3 regions of the Exiguobacterium sp. CH10 genome follow, and region 1 is predicted to be linked to each of the others. Evidence: riboswitches for the same ligand, from Rfam matches in the RefSeq annotation. Region 1 holds a riboswitch; each other region holds the start of a gene.
What was found. Region 1 has a riboswitch for S-adenosylmethionine ahead of KNP04_RS05940 (2,3-diketo-5-methylthiopentyl-1-phosphate enolase). Riboswitches for the same ligand answer to the same signal wherever they lie in the genome.
Positions count from the first base shown of each region.

Region 2: it holds a riboswitch for S-adenosylmethionine, as region 1 does, so the genes downstream of both, metK (methionine adenosyltransferase) here and KNP04_RS05940 (2,3-diketo-5-methylthiopentyl-1-phosphate enolase) in region 1, are expected to answer to the same signal.
Region 3: it holds a riboswitch for S-adenosylmethionine, as region 1 does, so the genes downstream of both, KNP04_RS11925 (Na+/H+ antiporter NhaC family protein) here and KNP04_RS05940 (2,3-diketo-5-methylthiopentyl-1-phosphate enolase) in region 1, are expected to answer to the same signal.

Region 1 covers NZ_JACSKO010000001.1:1,188,149-1,192,891, reverse strand. The annotation lists gene KNP04_RS05960 (TerC family protein) at 1-253, shown strand, start outside; gene KNP04_RS05955 (cupin domain-containing protein) at 292-825, opposite strand; gene KNP04_RS05950 (methylthioribulose 1-phosphate dehydratase) at 839-1,456, opposite strand; gene KNP04_RS05945 (2-hydroxy-3-keto-5-methylthiopentenyl-1-phosphate phosphatase) at 1,453-2,103, opposite strand; gene KNP04_RS05940 (2,3-diketo-5-methylthiopentyl-1-phosphate enolase) at 2,100-3,254, opposite strand; SAM riboswitch class I at 3,325-3,426, opposite strand; SAM riboswitch class I at 3,632-3,734, shown strand; gene mtnK (S-methyl-5-thioribose kinase) at 3,817-4,743, shown strand, end outside.
Region 2 covers NZ_JACSKO010000001.1:509,216-513,958, reverse strand. The annotation lists gene KNP04_RS02675 (alpha/beta hydrolase family protein) at 1-411, shown strand, start outside; gene pckA (phosphoenolpyruvate carboxykinase (ATP)) at 435-2,006, opposite strand; SAM riboswitch class I at 2,329-2,448, shown strand; gene metK (methionine adenosyltransferase) at 2,581-3,789, shown strand; gene KNP04_RS02660 (hypothetical protein) at 3,833-4,354, opposite strand; gene KNP04_RS02655 (GNAT family N-acetyltransferase) at 4,519-4,743, shown strand, end outside.
Region 3 covers NZ_JACSKO010000003.1:286,616-291,358, reverse strand. The annotation lists gene KNP04_RS11930 (GGDEF domain-containing protein) at 149-1,828, shown strand; SAM riboswitch class I at 1,927-2,021, shown strand; gene KNP04_RS11925 (Na+/H+ antiporter NhaC family protein) at 2,015-3,373, shown strand; gene KNP04_RS11920 (TVP38/TMEM64 family protein) at 3,392-4,036, opposite strand; gene trhO (oxygen-dependent tRNA uridine(34) hydroxylase TrhO) at 4,265-4,743, shown strand, end outside.

The DNA.
Region 1 (4,743 bases):
GTTGCTTCATCAACGTCCTACACTTGAAACGGCCGCCTTCATCATCGTCGGTTGGGTCGGGGTCAAATTAACGGTTCTCGTACTCGAACACCCAGGTTTCAAAGAGTTGATTGCCGGCACGCCGTTCGAATTCATGGGACTCCCAGACGGCTTCGTCCACTCGACAGCTTGGACAATCTTCTTTTGGTCAGTCATGGTCGGGATTGCAACATGGGGCTGGTTCTCATCGAAACCGACAGCGGTCAAACATTAAAAAAATTGGTCTCTCGTTTTTAAGCGAGAGACCTTTTCTTATGCCTGCACGTTCTCTTTTTCGTAAATCGGCACCCAGCCCTCGGTCGTCACGAAAATACGAACGGCGACGACTTGGCGGTCTTCTTGCAATGTGAAGTAATGACGTGTGTTGACCGGTACGGAGATGAGGTCACCCGGATTGAGCTCGATATTGAAGTAACCGCGTTCTGCATCGTCAATCGCAAAGATGCCGTGACCACTGACGATGAAACGAACCTCGTCGTCCGTATGGTGATGTTCTTTTTGGAAGTTGACGAGCAGTTCGTCTAAGTTCGGCGTCGCATCGGACAAGGAGATGACGTCAGCCGTTTGGTAACCACGTCGCGTCGATACGTCTTGAATCTCGTCTTGGAACGTCGATAAAATGACGGCTTTGTCTTCGTCTGTTAGTTGATAGTTCTCTTGAAGGGAAGCCGGTAATTTCGCGATGTCCCATGCTTCGTAAAGGATGCCTCGTGATTCTAAAAAGTCACGTACCTCTTGTTGATCACTGACACGTTCTTCGGTTTGTTGAAAATAAATCGTTGCCATGTTGAATTCCTCCTTATGAATGGACGCCTAAGGCGCGTAATTTTAATGAATAGCTAAACAAAAATTCATATGACTCTAAATAACGTTTTGCCGCAGCGGGCGTTTCGCCCCAAACGGTGATCCCATGGTTCCGGATGAGAACAGCACCGGCATCACTTGTAACATGTGGGGCAAATGAACGGGCAAGCGTCGGGATATCCGCATGGTTCTCGACAATCGGGATCCGGACAATTGCCGCTTCCTCCCAATGGCCGAGTGCCTTGATGATTTCTTGACCCGTGAACGTAACATGACCTTTTGCTGCATAAAGCTCCGAGATGACGTTATTGTCGACCGTATGCACGTGAAGGGAACAGGTTGCGTTCGTGTTGTTAAAGATTTCGACGTGTAGCAACGTCTCCGCGGACGGTTTGCCTGACTGTTCTCCAATCAATTGACCGGTCGCATCGACGAGAACGAAGTCTTCATCCGTACGCTTTCGTTTATCACGACCGCTTGCTGTCACGAGGAACGTCAGCGGGTCGTCCGATACGCGGATTGCCAGGTTGCCGCTCGTGCCGGGGAACCAGTCCCGTGCGGCGAGCTCGTCTTTAATGTCGGCAAGTTCGACCCATCGTTCTTGTACAGTCATACGTTCACTCCTTTCGTATAAGCTGAAATGTCATGGAATGTCTCGAACGGAACATAGTGAATTCCTTCCGCCTCGCATAGCGAAATCAGTTGACCGCGCGCATACACGACGTCGGCGCGTTTGGCGATTTCAAAATCGGTGACGGAATCCCCGATCACGATTAACGTGTCGGTAGGTGAGACGATCTGTCGGGCAATCGTCGGCTTGCAACATCCGCAATCATTCGAACAATGAACATCACATGAATGAGGCCATGTGACGCGCGCTGTCGCTTCTGAAAAATCAACGTGATTGCAGTAGATGTGTTCCGGTGCGACATGACCTTCTAGAATCGGATGGACGAAAAAGTCCATGCCTCCACTGACGACATCAAATCGAAAACCCTGTGATTGTATCTCTTGCAAAAACTCGACAAACCCCGCTCGAAGCGTGATGGTCGACTGCAGAAAGTCGCGATACAAAGTCTCCTGATGGCTCGGGAGCAGGCTGAACATCTGACCGACGCCTTCTCGAATGGAGAGCGTTTGGTTCAAAACACCATCTTTGAGTTCGACCCATTCAGGTGGGGCGAAGCGTCGCATCAACACGATGATGTTATCTTCTTCCGTGATGGTTCCGTCGAAATCACAGATGACGTGCGTACTCATCGCGCACCCCACGCATTCAGCGCAGTCGATAACGCATCGGTCTCGCTCGTTTTACCGATTACCTGATCGATTGCTTGGCGGAACGCCCTCGCTCCAGCAACCGCACCGTCGGGATGCCCATGAATCCCACCGCCTGCATTGATGACGACATCCGTTCCGAAGTCACGAATCAAATCCGGAACGAGTCCTGGGTGAATCCCGGCAGACGGGACAGTCAGAATCGGTTTCGTCCAATGGGATTCCGTCGCATACGTTTGAATCTGTTGTGTTTCGTCTTTCGGTGTCGAGAGTGAACCATATGGCGACGGGAAGAGCGTCAAGTCCGCCCCGGCGAGTCGAATCAGTTTCCCAAAGAGGAGGGAATGACGAATCGATCCGGTCAACGCTCCCGCAAAAGCAGGATGTGCCAAAATCGGGACGTGAATCTCAGGGTCTTTGGCGAGCTCTCGTAACACGTCAAGCCCGTACGTATACACGTTGAACAAAAATGCGGTCGCGCCTGCCTCGATCAAACGTTTTGCCTGATCGCGTAAGGTGAAAACGGGTCCGCTCAACGTGACGGCGTATAGAACGGAACGACCCGTCAATTCTTGATGTTCTTGAATGATCGATGCTCCAATTCGAGCCCGTTCGAGCGATGGGGTGAGCGGATTGTCATATAAAATCTCATCGTCTTTGACGAGGTCGATTCCGCCGTTGAATTGGTCACGGAGCTGTGTCGCCAAAAAGTCGAGATCCCGGCCGATGACACCTTTGAAGATGCTCATGGCGAGCGGTCGGTCGTGTACTCGAAGGATGTCGCGGACACCTTCAACGCCGAATGCGGCACCAGGAAAGTCCGATGCGAGCTCGTCCGGGAGCGTTAGGTCGACAAGTTGGACGCTTGGGTCGAGCGACAGCTTTCCGAATGTCGTCGTCAGAATGGACGAAAAGTCCGGTGTCACATTATGTAGCGGGTAACGAATCGAGAAGCGACTCGTCGTTTCCTGTTGGGAGATATCAATGACCTCACCGCGGAATGCCTGTAGTTGATGCTGTTCGAGATGGTTCAATTCGGTCCATGTCCCGACGGTCAGCTCATGTGCGATTTTCTCAGCCACGCGTTCGACGTGATCGGTATGTTTGATTTCATAAGTTGCGATGACTCCCATAAGTTCCTCCTTTCAGGTCAAACAAAAAATGACCTCTTGGCTTGGCAAGAGGTCATTCGAAAACAATGAACTCTTATCTCTCAGCGATAGCTGCAAGAATTAGCACCGTGCCATTACTGGTCGGTTGCTGCGACATCATCGGGCTTGTCCCTCCGTCTGCTCTTGATAAGAATAGTTGTGAAGTTGTGAAATTTAATTGAATTTTTACATAGAATCGCTCACTCGTCAATTCCTTTTTTTGAGAAAAAAAGTTTAAAAATAATGTTTCTATATATGCGTGTCAAAAATAGGGAGTCGACCGAAAATAGAGGATTGACAACTAGCGTGCCTAATCCGTAATATTCGTCTCAACACGTCAAACACAATTACATCATTTACTCTTATCGCGAGTTGGCAGAGGGAATTGGCCCTACGACGCCGCAGCAACCGACCATTTGGCACGGTGCTACATCCACCAGACATATGTCTGAAAGATGAGAGGAACAACCAATTTGGGTGTGCCTCTTTCTCGCGGAGAAAGGGGCTTTTTTCATGCATAGAGTTAAGAAAGGGGAAAATCTTCATGGCTTATGAGGCGTTTACAGAACAAAGTGTCGTCGAACACGTTCGACAGTTGGGGTTACTAGAAGAGGGGATTGCAGAATGTGAGGAAATCGGAGATGGAAATTTAAATCTCGTCTTTCGCATTCGTCAAGGAGAAACGTCATTGATCGTGAAACAGGCGTTGCCGTATGCAAAAGTCGTTGGAGAGAGCTGGCCGCTCACGCTTGACCGTTCGTGGATCGAACAACTGGCACTCCGTGAGTTTTCAAAAGTCGTACCACAATTCGTACCAGATGTACTCGGTAGCGACCGTGAACTCGCCTATACGATTTTAGAAGATTTGTCAGCGTTTGAAATCGTCCGGACGGGTTTCCTAAAAGGAGAGAGCTATCCGAATTTGGCGCGTCACGTCGGTACATTCCTCGGGGAAACGTTGTTTGCGACATCTGACTATGCGAAAGGACCGCTCGCCAAGAAACAAATCGAAAAAGAGTATTACAATCCAGAGCTATGCGACATCACAGAAAAACTGATCTTCACTGACCCGTATCGTGATGCAGAATCGAATCAAATCGAAGCGGCTCTTCGTCCGGACGTGGAGCAACTGTGGTCAGACCTCGCCTTGAAAATTGAAGTGACGAAATTGAAGGTTGGGTTCGTGACAAAACACGAAGCGTTGCTACATGGGGATTTACATACAGGAAGCATTTTTGCGACTCGTCAAGAAACGAAAATCATCGATCCTGAGTTTGCGTTTTACGGTCCGTTCGGTTTTGACATCGGTCAAATCATCGCTCACTTGGTGTTCTCGACGTATGCACATCCGTTGAAGCGGTTCGAACGCTTCACAGAAGTGCTCACGGTCTGGGAGACGTTCGAAAAAACGTTCCGTACACGCTTCACACAGGCGGTCGAGCCATTCAACACAGTAGGATTCGTGGACGAA
Region 2 (4,743 bases), 680 kb from region 1:
GGTTTTTCAAGAGGGGGCATGATGGCCCTCTCGCTCGCTTCCGAACGACCGGTCACGACGGTTACTTCATGGGCTGGCGTGACAAACCTCGAGTGGACGTATGAAGAACAGCGTTCGATGCGGAAGATGTTACGTCGGATGACGGGAGGGGACCCCGAATCCGCAGAATCTGCGTATGTCGACCGTTCACCGCTTTACAAGGAATGGGTCGCCCCGACACTGCTCATCCACGGTACGGACGATGAACAAGTTCGCTTACGTCATGCGACAGCCGTCGCTGAGAAATTAGGAGAACAGGCAGAGTTTTGGGTGCTCCCGTTCGGTCACCAGCTCCCGTTTTGGGATAAATGGGAGACGACCGAACAAGCGATGGATTGGATGTTGCGACAAGAAAAAGCACTGACTCGATAAAAAAATGAGTCAGTGCTTTTGCGTTAGATGACGAGTGGTCCGGCTGCGATGACGGACTCACTTGCTTTCGTAAAGCGAGTGAAGTTTTCTTTAAATTTCATGGCGAGTGCTTTTGCCTCTAGGTCGTAACGAGCTGGGTCGCTCCACGTATCTCGCGGATTGAGCACGTCACTCGGTACACCATCGATGGCTACAGGAATCTCGACATTGAAGATGTCATGTTTCATCGTCTCCACATCACGAAGCTGACCGTTGACGGCGGCATTGACCATCGCACGCGTATAGGCGAGTTTCATACGTGAACCTTCGCCGTATGCTCCACCTGTCCAGCCCGTGTTGACGAGGTAGACATCCACATCGTGTTCTTCAATCAATTTACCGAGCATATCCGCATAACGCTCTGGAGCGAGCGGAAGGAACGGTGAACCGAAGCAAGTCGAGAACGTCGCTTGTGGTTCTGTGACTCCTCGCTCCGTACCGGCAAGCTTAGACGTATAACCAGACAAGAAGTGATACATCGCCTGTTCTTTCGTCAGTTTGCTGATTGGTGGCAAGACACCATACGCATCGGCCGTCAAGAAGACGATCGTATTTGGATGACCGGCACGTGATGGGAGCATCGCGTTGTCGATGAATTCAATCGGATATGCCGCACGCGTATTTTCAGTCAAGGAAATGTTCTTGTAGTCCGGCGTACGATCTTCATTCAATACGACGTTTTCAATCAATGAACCGAAACGGATTGCATCATAGATTTGTGGTTCGTTCTCACGCGAAAGGTTGATCGTCTTCGCGTAGCAACCGCCTTCAATGTTGAAGACCCCATCCGGTGACCATCCATGCTCATCGTCTCCGATTAAGTGGCGCTGTGGATCAGCTGAAAGTGTCGTCTTCCCAGTTCCCGACAACCCGAAGAAGAGTGCCGTTTCGTTTGCATCGTTGACGTTTGCCGAACAGTGCATCGATAAGACGTTTTGCTCAGGTAGCAAGAAGTTCATGACGGAGAAGATTGATTTTTTAATTTCGCCACCGTATTCTGTTCCCCCGATCAGAATTGTGCGCTTGGCGAATGAAACGAGAATGAACGTCTCTGAGTTCGTGCCATCCACTGCAGGATCTGCTTTATAACTCGGTGCATAAATCACAGTGAACGGATCGAACGCACCTTTCGTTGGCCATTCGCGTAGAAATAGCTGTTTAGCGAACAGACTATGCCATGCATATTCCGTGATGGCACGGACCGGTAACGTATAGTGCTCATCGGCACCAGCAGACGCTTCGAGGTAATAAAGTTTGTCTTTCTTTTCTAAATGGTTGAGTACTTTGTCGAGAAGTGCTGAAAACTTCTCTTCTGCGATCGGTTGGTTCACTTTTCCCCAATCGACAAGGTTGTTGCTGACTTCATCTTGTACGACGAATTTGTCTTTCGGTGACCGTCCGGTAAAAGCACCGGTGCTGACAGATAAAGCCCCGTCTTTTGTCAGTACACCTTCACCATTTTGGATGGCTTCTTCCACCAATTCTGGAACCGTCAAGTTCCGTTTCATGTCGGCACCATTAATTAATTCTTCGATTTTCAGGAGCGTTGTCGCCATCCTGAATCCCACCTTTCCCCTAAATAGATGTGGATGAAATCCGCATACTTCCGCGATTACGATTAATCAGTATGACATTTTTAATTATATGTGACACACTAATCAAACACAAGCGTTTCTTCTCTCTAAGTAAGCGCTTTCTTACAAAGACAGTTTATCACATTCTCTTATCACAAGGTGTTAAAAAACAGAAACGAATTAAAAAAATGTTTGACGATTCACAAACAGAAATGTTTTGCAAGTCGGTGAAAACTTTAACGAATTCGTCTGATTCCCTTGACATAATCGAGCGTCATTTATATGATGGTTTTCGTAACGGATACTCTTATTCTGAGCGGTGGAGGGAACAAGGCCCTACGAAGCCCAGCAACCGTCCGACATGAAGTCTTGTGCGGAAAAGGTGCTATCCTGAAGCGAAGCCATTAGCTTCGAACGATAAGAGGGTAAGGAAGAACGATTCAACCTTTCCCCATGTATGTCATCGGGGGAGGTTTTTTTCATTACCGTCCCAAAGCAACGCGTAAGGGGAACGAGTACCGTCCACATATCACCCTTATTATAGGAGGTTTTTTGAATGTCAAAATTGAACCGTCGACTTTTTACTTCAGAGTCGGTTACTGAAGGACATCCAGATAAAATTTGTGATCAGATCTCTGACTCGATTTTGGATGCCATTTTAGCGGAAGACCCGAATGCCCGTGTTGCGGCAGAAACGTCTGTCACAACGGGTCTTGTACTCGTAGCTGGTGAAATCACAACGTCAACTTACGTGGATATCCCGAAAGTTGTCCGTGAAACAATCCGTGAAATCGGATACACACGTGCGAAATATGGTTTCGACGCAGAAACATGTGCAGTCTTGACGTCGATTGACGAGCAATCAGTAGACATCGCGCAAGGTGTTGACCAAGCTCTTGAAGCACGTGAAGGTCAGATGACTGAAGAGGAACTTGATGCAATCGGAGCAGGTGACCAAGGTCTCATGTTCGGATACGCGACAAACGAGACACCTGAACTCATGCCGCTTCCGATCTCATTGGCGCACAAATTGTCACGTCGTCTTGCTGAAGTTCGTAAGAACGGTATGCTTGATTACCTCCGTCCGGATGGTAAGACGCAAGTAACGGTTGAGTACGATGAGGACAACAACCCTGTTCGTATCGATACAATCGTCATCTCGACACAACACGCAGAAGAGATCACGCTCGAGCAAATTCAAGAAGACTTGAAAAAGTATGTCATCGAAGCAGTCATCCCGGCTGAACTCATCGATGCTGAAACAAAATACTTCATCAACCCGACTGGTCGCTTCGTAATCGGTGGACCACAAGGAGATGCAGGTCTTACAGGACGTAAAATCATCGTTGATACGTACGGTGGATACGCACGTCACGGCGGTGGCGCATTCTCTGGTAAAGATCCTACAAAAGTTGACCGTTCGGCAGCATACGCAGCTCGTTATGTAGCGAAAAACATCGTTGCAGCAGGACTTGCGGATAAAGCAGAAGTTCAACTCGCTTACGCGATTGGGGTAGCACATCCAGTATCAATCGCTGTCGATACGTTCGGCACTGGTAAATTGAGCGAAACAGAGCTCGTCGAACTCGTTCGTGAGAACTTCGACCTCCGTCCAGCAGGCATCATCAAGATGCTTGACCTTCGCCGTCCAATCTACAAGCAAACAGCAGCTTACGGTCACTTCGGTCGTACAGATATCGAACTCCCATGGGAGCAAACAGATAAAGCAGCAGTTCTTGAAGAAGGCGCGAAGCGTTTCGCGTAAACAACAAAAACGACCTTTCCGCGGAAAGGTCGTTTTTTTAGGTTCAAGTCGTTGGAGGTGTCTGTTTATGATCATTCGATGACGAATCAGTTGAAGTGTTTTCTTGTCCAAGCGCGGTATCCTTCGCTTCGACGACTTTTTCACCGATGTCTTGTAAATCTGATTTGGCTTCTTGAGCCGTCTCGACGATTTTATTGACGTCTTCTTTGACCGTATCGACTTCTCCGACAACTTTTTCATATACGTTTTGGACGTCTGTTGAGACTTCCTGAATCTTGCCAGAAGCGGTCTTTACTTGTTCAATGACTTGAGATGCTTTCCCGGCTGGATCTTGTTTGACTTCGTTCACGATGCCTCCGACCGAAGATTTTGCATTCGTAAGCGATTGTTTCGTCTGCTCTCGATTCGAAGAGCTAAGTAAGGCGAGGAGACCACCGACGAGGGCACCGAGTAACATCCCGGTCACAACGCTGATCTTTGGGCCCCCAGCATCCAATTGGTCGAATTGACGGTTCGGATTCTCTGTTTGTTCGACTTTCGGGTCATGCTCTAATTTTGGTTCCATGTTGTTCCACTCCTTCATGTGATTGGCATTGCTAGTGTTATACCCTAGTCGATTGCGGACATAACGTTTTCTTATGAATCGTCACGAAAAAGAAACGAATGGCAGGATAAAAACGTGACGATAGGGAATGATACAAATAGATTGGCCAAAAGGGGGAAGCTGTCATGAACATGAGGGAAGCAGTTCCAGAAGATGCAGCATTAATTCGAACGATTGCACTTGCGACGATTTCAGAGGATGATTTAAATCGTTTGAAAGCGATGGAGCGCGCTTATCGACAAGAAGAGATTGTTCGAGCGATCAATTCGAGTGAAGAAGCACGAGAGCAATATTTTATCGTCGGCGAGTTCGAAGAAGATGTCATCGGATTTTGTCATGCCATCGATCGC
Region 3 (4,743 bases), on a different contig from region 1:
CGGTTGAAAAGCAATTTCATTATAGAGGATATTCCGTGTATACTCAATGCTAGAATTCAAGCATCATGGAACAGAAGCAGGACTCACACGAAATCGTGACGAATCTTTACTATTAGATCTTGAAATGTCCCATGCTAGGAGGGAACGCATGAACCACTTTCGTAAGATGTCCGTGCTCGGTTGGAGTATATGGAGTGCCTTATTCATCTTCACCATCGCATTATTCGCATTGGATATCCTACACGCCCCAACAATCGATCCGCTGTCGTTTATTTTAATTTCATTGCTTGTCATCATTTTTCAACTCGACTCGATCGAAGTCAAAGGTGTGTACTTCACATTTTCTGAAAGTATCGTCTTAATTTTATTTTTATTCTTTGGATTTGAAACAGCACTCATCGTCAACCAAATCGGGTTGTTCATCTTTCAATTCGCCAACTTGAAACCGAAAGTCGCTATCCGTCGCTTCCGCTTCACGTATCCTTGGAATGCCATTACGGCGTACTTAGAAATCGTCATTCCGGCTGCTGTCTATCTCGCACTAGGTGGGGAGACCGGTCTCGACTTTTATTCGCAAGATTCGCTCGTGCCGCTTGCTGGATTGTTCCTTGCCATCTTCTTAAACACTGTATTTCAAAAATATCAGGTGAAATGGTGGTTCCGCGTCGACATCGCATTGAGCGATTTTATGAAAATCGCCTTCTACACGTACGTCGTCAGTTTGATTTTCATATTAGCGGCAGCGTTTTTCCGAGAGACCAACTTACTCGTCGTCAGTAGCATCGCCGCTGCGTTAACATTCTTCATTAAACGTCTCCTCATTCAAAAAGAGCGACAAGATGCATTTAAATCCTTGATTGAGCAATACGATGAAGCGAAAGAGGCCGTTTCCTTATCACAGAGCGAGGCGCAAGCCATCGAAGTGTTTTTAAGTCAATGCGAACAGCTGAATCATTATGATGAGGGGTATGTCGAGTTTAAATTGTTTGAACGCACCCTCTACTTTGACTTGAAGACGCGACAGCCCATCGATCGACCCATCGTCTTTACTTTGCTTGACATGAGTCAGCCAATCGAGCAAGTCCTCGACTATGAAATGCGCTTTGAATGGGATACTTCCCTTTCTGACGCTTTCCATGACGATTACCACAGCTTCGTTTCTGTTCGTTCGGAGGAAATCGAAGAGATTCGTACATGGATTGTCATGATGGGAGAACCTGTATACGGTTATCCAAAAATTATTCAGCATGAGATCATCAAATTGTTAAAATCGTTCAACCGGACCATTAGCCGTTGTCACGAACGGGACCGCCTCTATACCGAGAGTCGGACGGACAGTTTAACGCTTCTCGCCAATGCGCGTGCGTTTTATGAATATGGCATTCAACAAATATCCGATATGTCGGTATATCCGATATCGGTCGCCATGCTCGATATTGATTTTTTCAAAAAAATCAACGATACGTACGGTCATCAGGTCGGGGACCATGTGTTACAAGAGTTTGGACGACGAATCCGTCAGGTGCTTCGTCCCGATGACTTTGCTGCACGTTATGGCGGCGAAGAATTTATTTTATTGCTCAATCATTGTGACATGAACCAAGCAATCGAAATCACGGAGCGAATTCGCAATCAAATCGAAGCGAAACCGTTTCTTGTCGACCACCATGAGATTTCTGTCACCGCGTCCATCGGGGTCGACACAATCGAAGCGTTCGGGAACAAGCGTCTCGATGATACGATTCGAAACGCGGACCGTGCCCTGTATGTTGGTGGAAAATATGCAGGACGTAACCGCGTGGCGCACTTCAACAATTTAACGACGTAAACTCCCCTTTCTCACATCGAATTGGGGAGTTTTTAGGTTGACAACTAGATTTGAAACAGGTACGTTAGGGAACGTGTTTGATAATAGGATAACTTAACTTTTTATCGAGAGAGACGGAGGGACTGGCCCTATGAAGTCTCGGCAGCGGGGAACCTGTGCCAAATCCAGCGGACATACGTCCGAAAGATGAAAAGGTATTTCACACGAAGGACCTTTTTCTCAAGAAAAAGGTCCTTTTTATTTTTTAGTGAGGTGATTATTTTGGAACAACCAACAGCAAACAAGTGGGCACTTCTGCCGTTACTCGTCTTCTTGCTCTTTTTCATCGGGGCGGGTGTCTACTATGGAGACTTTTATAAGTTTCCGGTCCTCGTCGCAGCCATCATCGCCTTGATGGTTGCAGCATTCATGACAAAAGGAAGCGCCACACAAACCGTGGAACGCATCGCACAAGGTGCCGGAAATCCGGGAATCATCATTATGATTTTTATTTTCTTACTGGCCGGTGCCTTTTCAACTGTAGCTGAATCCATCGGGGCAATCGATGCGACGGTTAACGCCGCGTTGACGCTCTTACCGCCATCTCTCTTATTGAGTGGGCTATTCGTCATTGCCGCTTTTATTTCGATGGCAATGGGCACGTCAACTGGTACGATTGCGGCACTTGCACCAATCGCTCTTGGTATTCATGAAGAGAGTGGTGTAAACGTCGCGATCGCTGCCGCGGCAGTTGTCGGCGGAGCCATGTTCGGAGATAATCTCTCATTCATCTCGGACACGACCATCGCTGCCGTAAGGACACAACGGACGAACATGCGTGATAAGTTCCGGACGAACTTCTGGATCGTGTTACCAGCTGCCATCATCACGACGATTTTACTCGCGGTCTTGTCAAACGGTGAATCGACGGTCGATGTCGCCGCATTCGAATGGTACAAACTCATTCCGTATCTCGCGGTCATCGGACTGGCGTTAACGGGACTGAACGTCATTCTCGTCTTGTTAGGCGGGATCACGCTAACCGGAATCATCGGTCTTCTCGACGGAAGCTTATCCGTCACAGCATTTGTGACCGCTATCGCCGATGGCATGGTCGGTATGGCCGAAATCTCGTTCTTGACGTTACTCATGGGCGGCCTCGTCGGTCTTATTTCGCACAACGGTGGACTCACGTATTTGCGTGATGCATTGACATCACGGATTCAAAAACGTGCTGGTGCCGAGTGGAGTATCGCTGGTCTCGTCAGTGCGACGAACGTGGCGACGGCGAACAATACGATTTCCATTCTCGTAGCCGGACCACTTGCCGCGAATATTGCCGACGAATATGACATCGAACGGAAGAAATCAGCTAGTGTGCTCGATATCTTCTCATGTGGTGTACAAGGGATTCTCCCATACGGAGCGCAACTTCTTATCGCCGCAGAGTTGACGAAGACCGCTTCGCCGGACCTCGTCCCGTTCATGCTTTATCCGTTCCTCCTCTTTATCTGCGGAGGAATTGCCATCGCATTCAATTTCCCGCGTTTTAAAAAGCAGTCTTAAGCGAAAACACCCCTTTATTCAAAGGGGTGTTTGTCGTTTGGTCACCATTTCTTGTTTCAATTGCTCGTTGCGTTTCTTGAAAGCACGTCGTTTGAGCACTTCTTCTAGTCCTCGACTGATGGCCCACAACGCGACCAAAAGCAGACCGAGCATCGATAAACGAAACGGGCTTTGGATAAATTCTTCCCATTGATCCCCGATGACCGAGAAAATGACGACGACGAGTAGTTTCCCGAATCCCGCCGCCAAAATGAACGTACGGAGCGGCATCTGAATGAGCGCCAGCAAATAGGTGATCAAACTGACTGGGATGAACGGGAGTGAATACAAGAACCCGAGTGAGATCGGACTCATATGGTTGATTCGTTCTAACCAATAGACCGCCGCTTTATGTTTCTCGAGCCAGCGCGTCATCGGTTTACGAAACACATATCGGACCGCTGCGAAGACGACAATCGTTCCGAGTAAGTTCCCGATCCACGATAAAAGGACCCCTAACAAAAAACCATATGTTGCCGCATTCGCTGAAATGATTAAAACGAGTGGCAAAAACGGAAAGATCGCTTCTAAAAACGGAGCGCCGAGTCCGGCCCAAGGACCGCCAGGCAAACTTTGAAGCCATTCGATTAATTGGATGATGTACTGTTGGAGAGAAGTGAGCATAGTCGTTCCACCTTCAACTTTCGTTACTACTACTCTAATACCCGAATTCGATTTGCAAGACGCATCTCCCTGCATTCGTCAAAAAAAATTAAAAACCATTTGCGAAAATTCGTCGTGATATTTATCATATAATAATGGACTTGTGGTTGCAGGCAAGTCTATTCGTCGAACGACACAACCCAACGTTCGTTTTCCTGCAAAAAACTGAACACAGGGGAGCAACACAACATGGAAACAAAACCAATGCGGGTCTTGCTGTACTATAAGTACGTCAACATCGAAGACCCAGAAACACTCACGCAAGAACATTTGAAGTATTGTAAAGACCTCGGCATCAAAGGACGCATCTTGATTTCCTCCGAAGGAATCAACGGGACGTGCTCTGGTACTTGGGAACAAACTGAGCAATACATGAACGACTTGAAAGCAAACCCACTCTTCAGCGATATCGAGTTCAAAATCGATGAAGTCGAAGAGCATGCGTTCAAGAAAATTTTTGTCCGTCACAAGAAAGAGCTCGTGACGTGGCGCTTTGATGGTGAGTTTGATGTACCGAAACAACACGGTGCATACCTCGAACCAGCAGAATGGAAAGAGATGATGAATCGTGATGATGTCGTCATCCTCGACGTTCGTAACAACTACGAGTACGAACTTGGTCACTTTAAAAACGCGATCAAAATCGATGTAGAGGCTTCACGTTACAT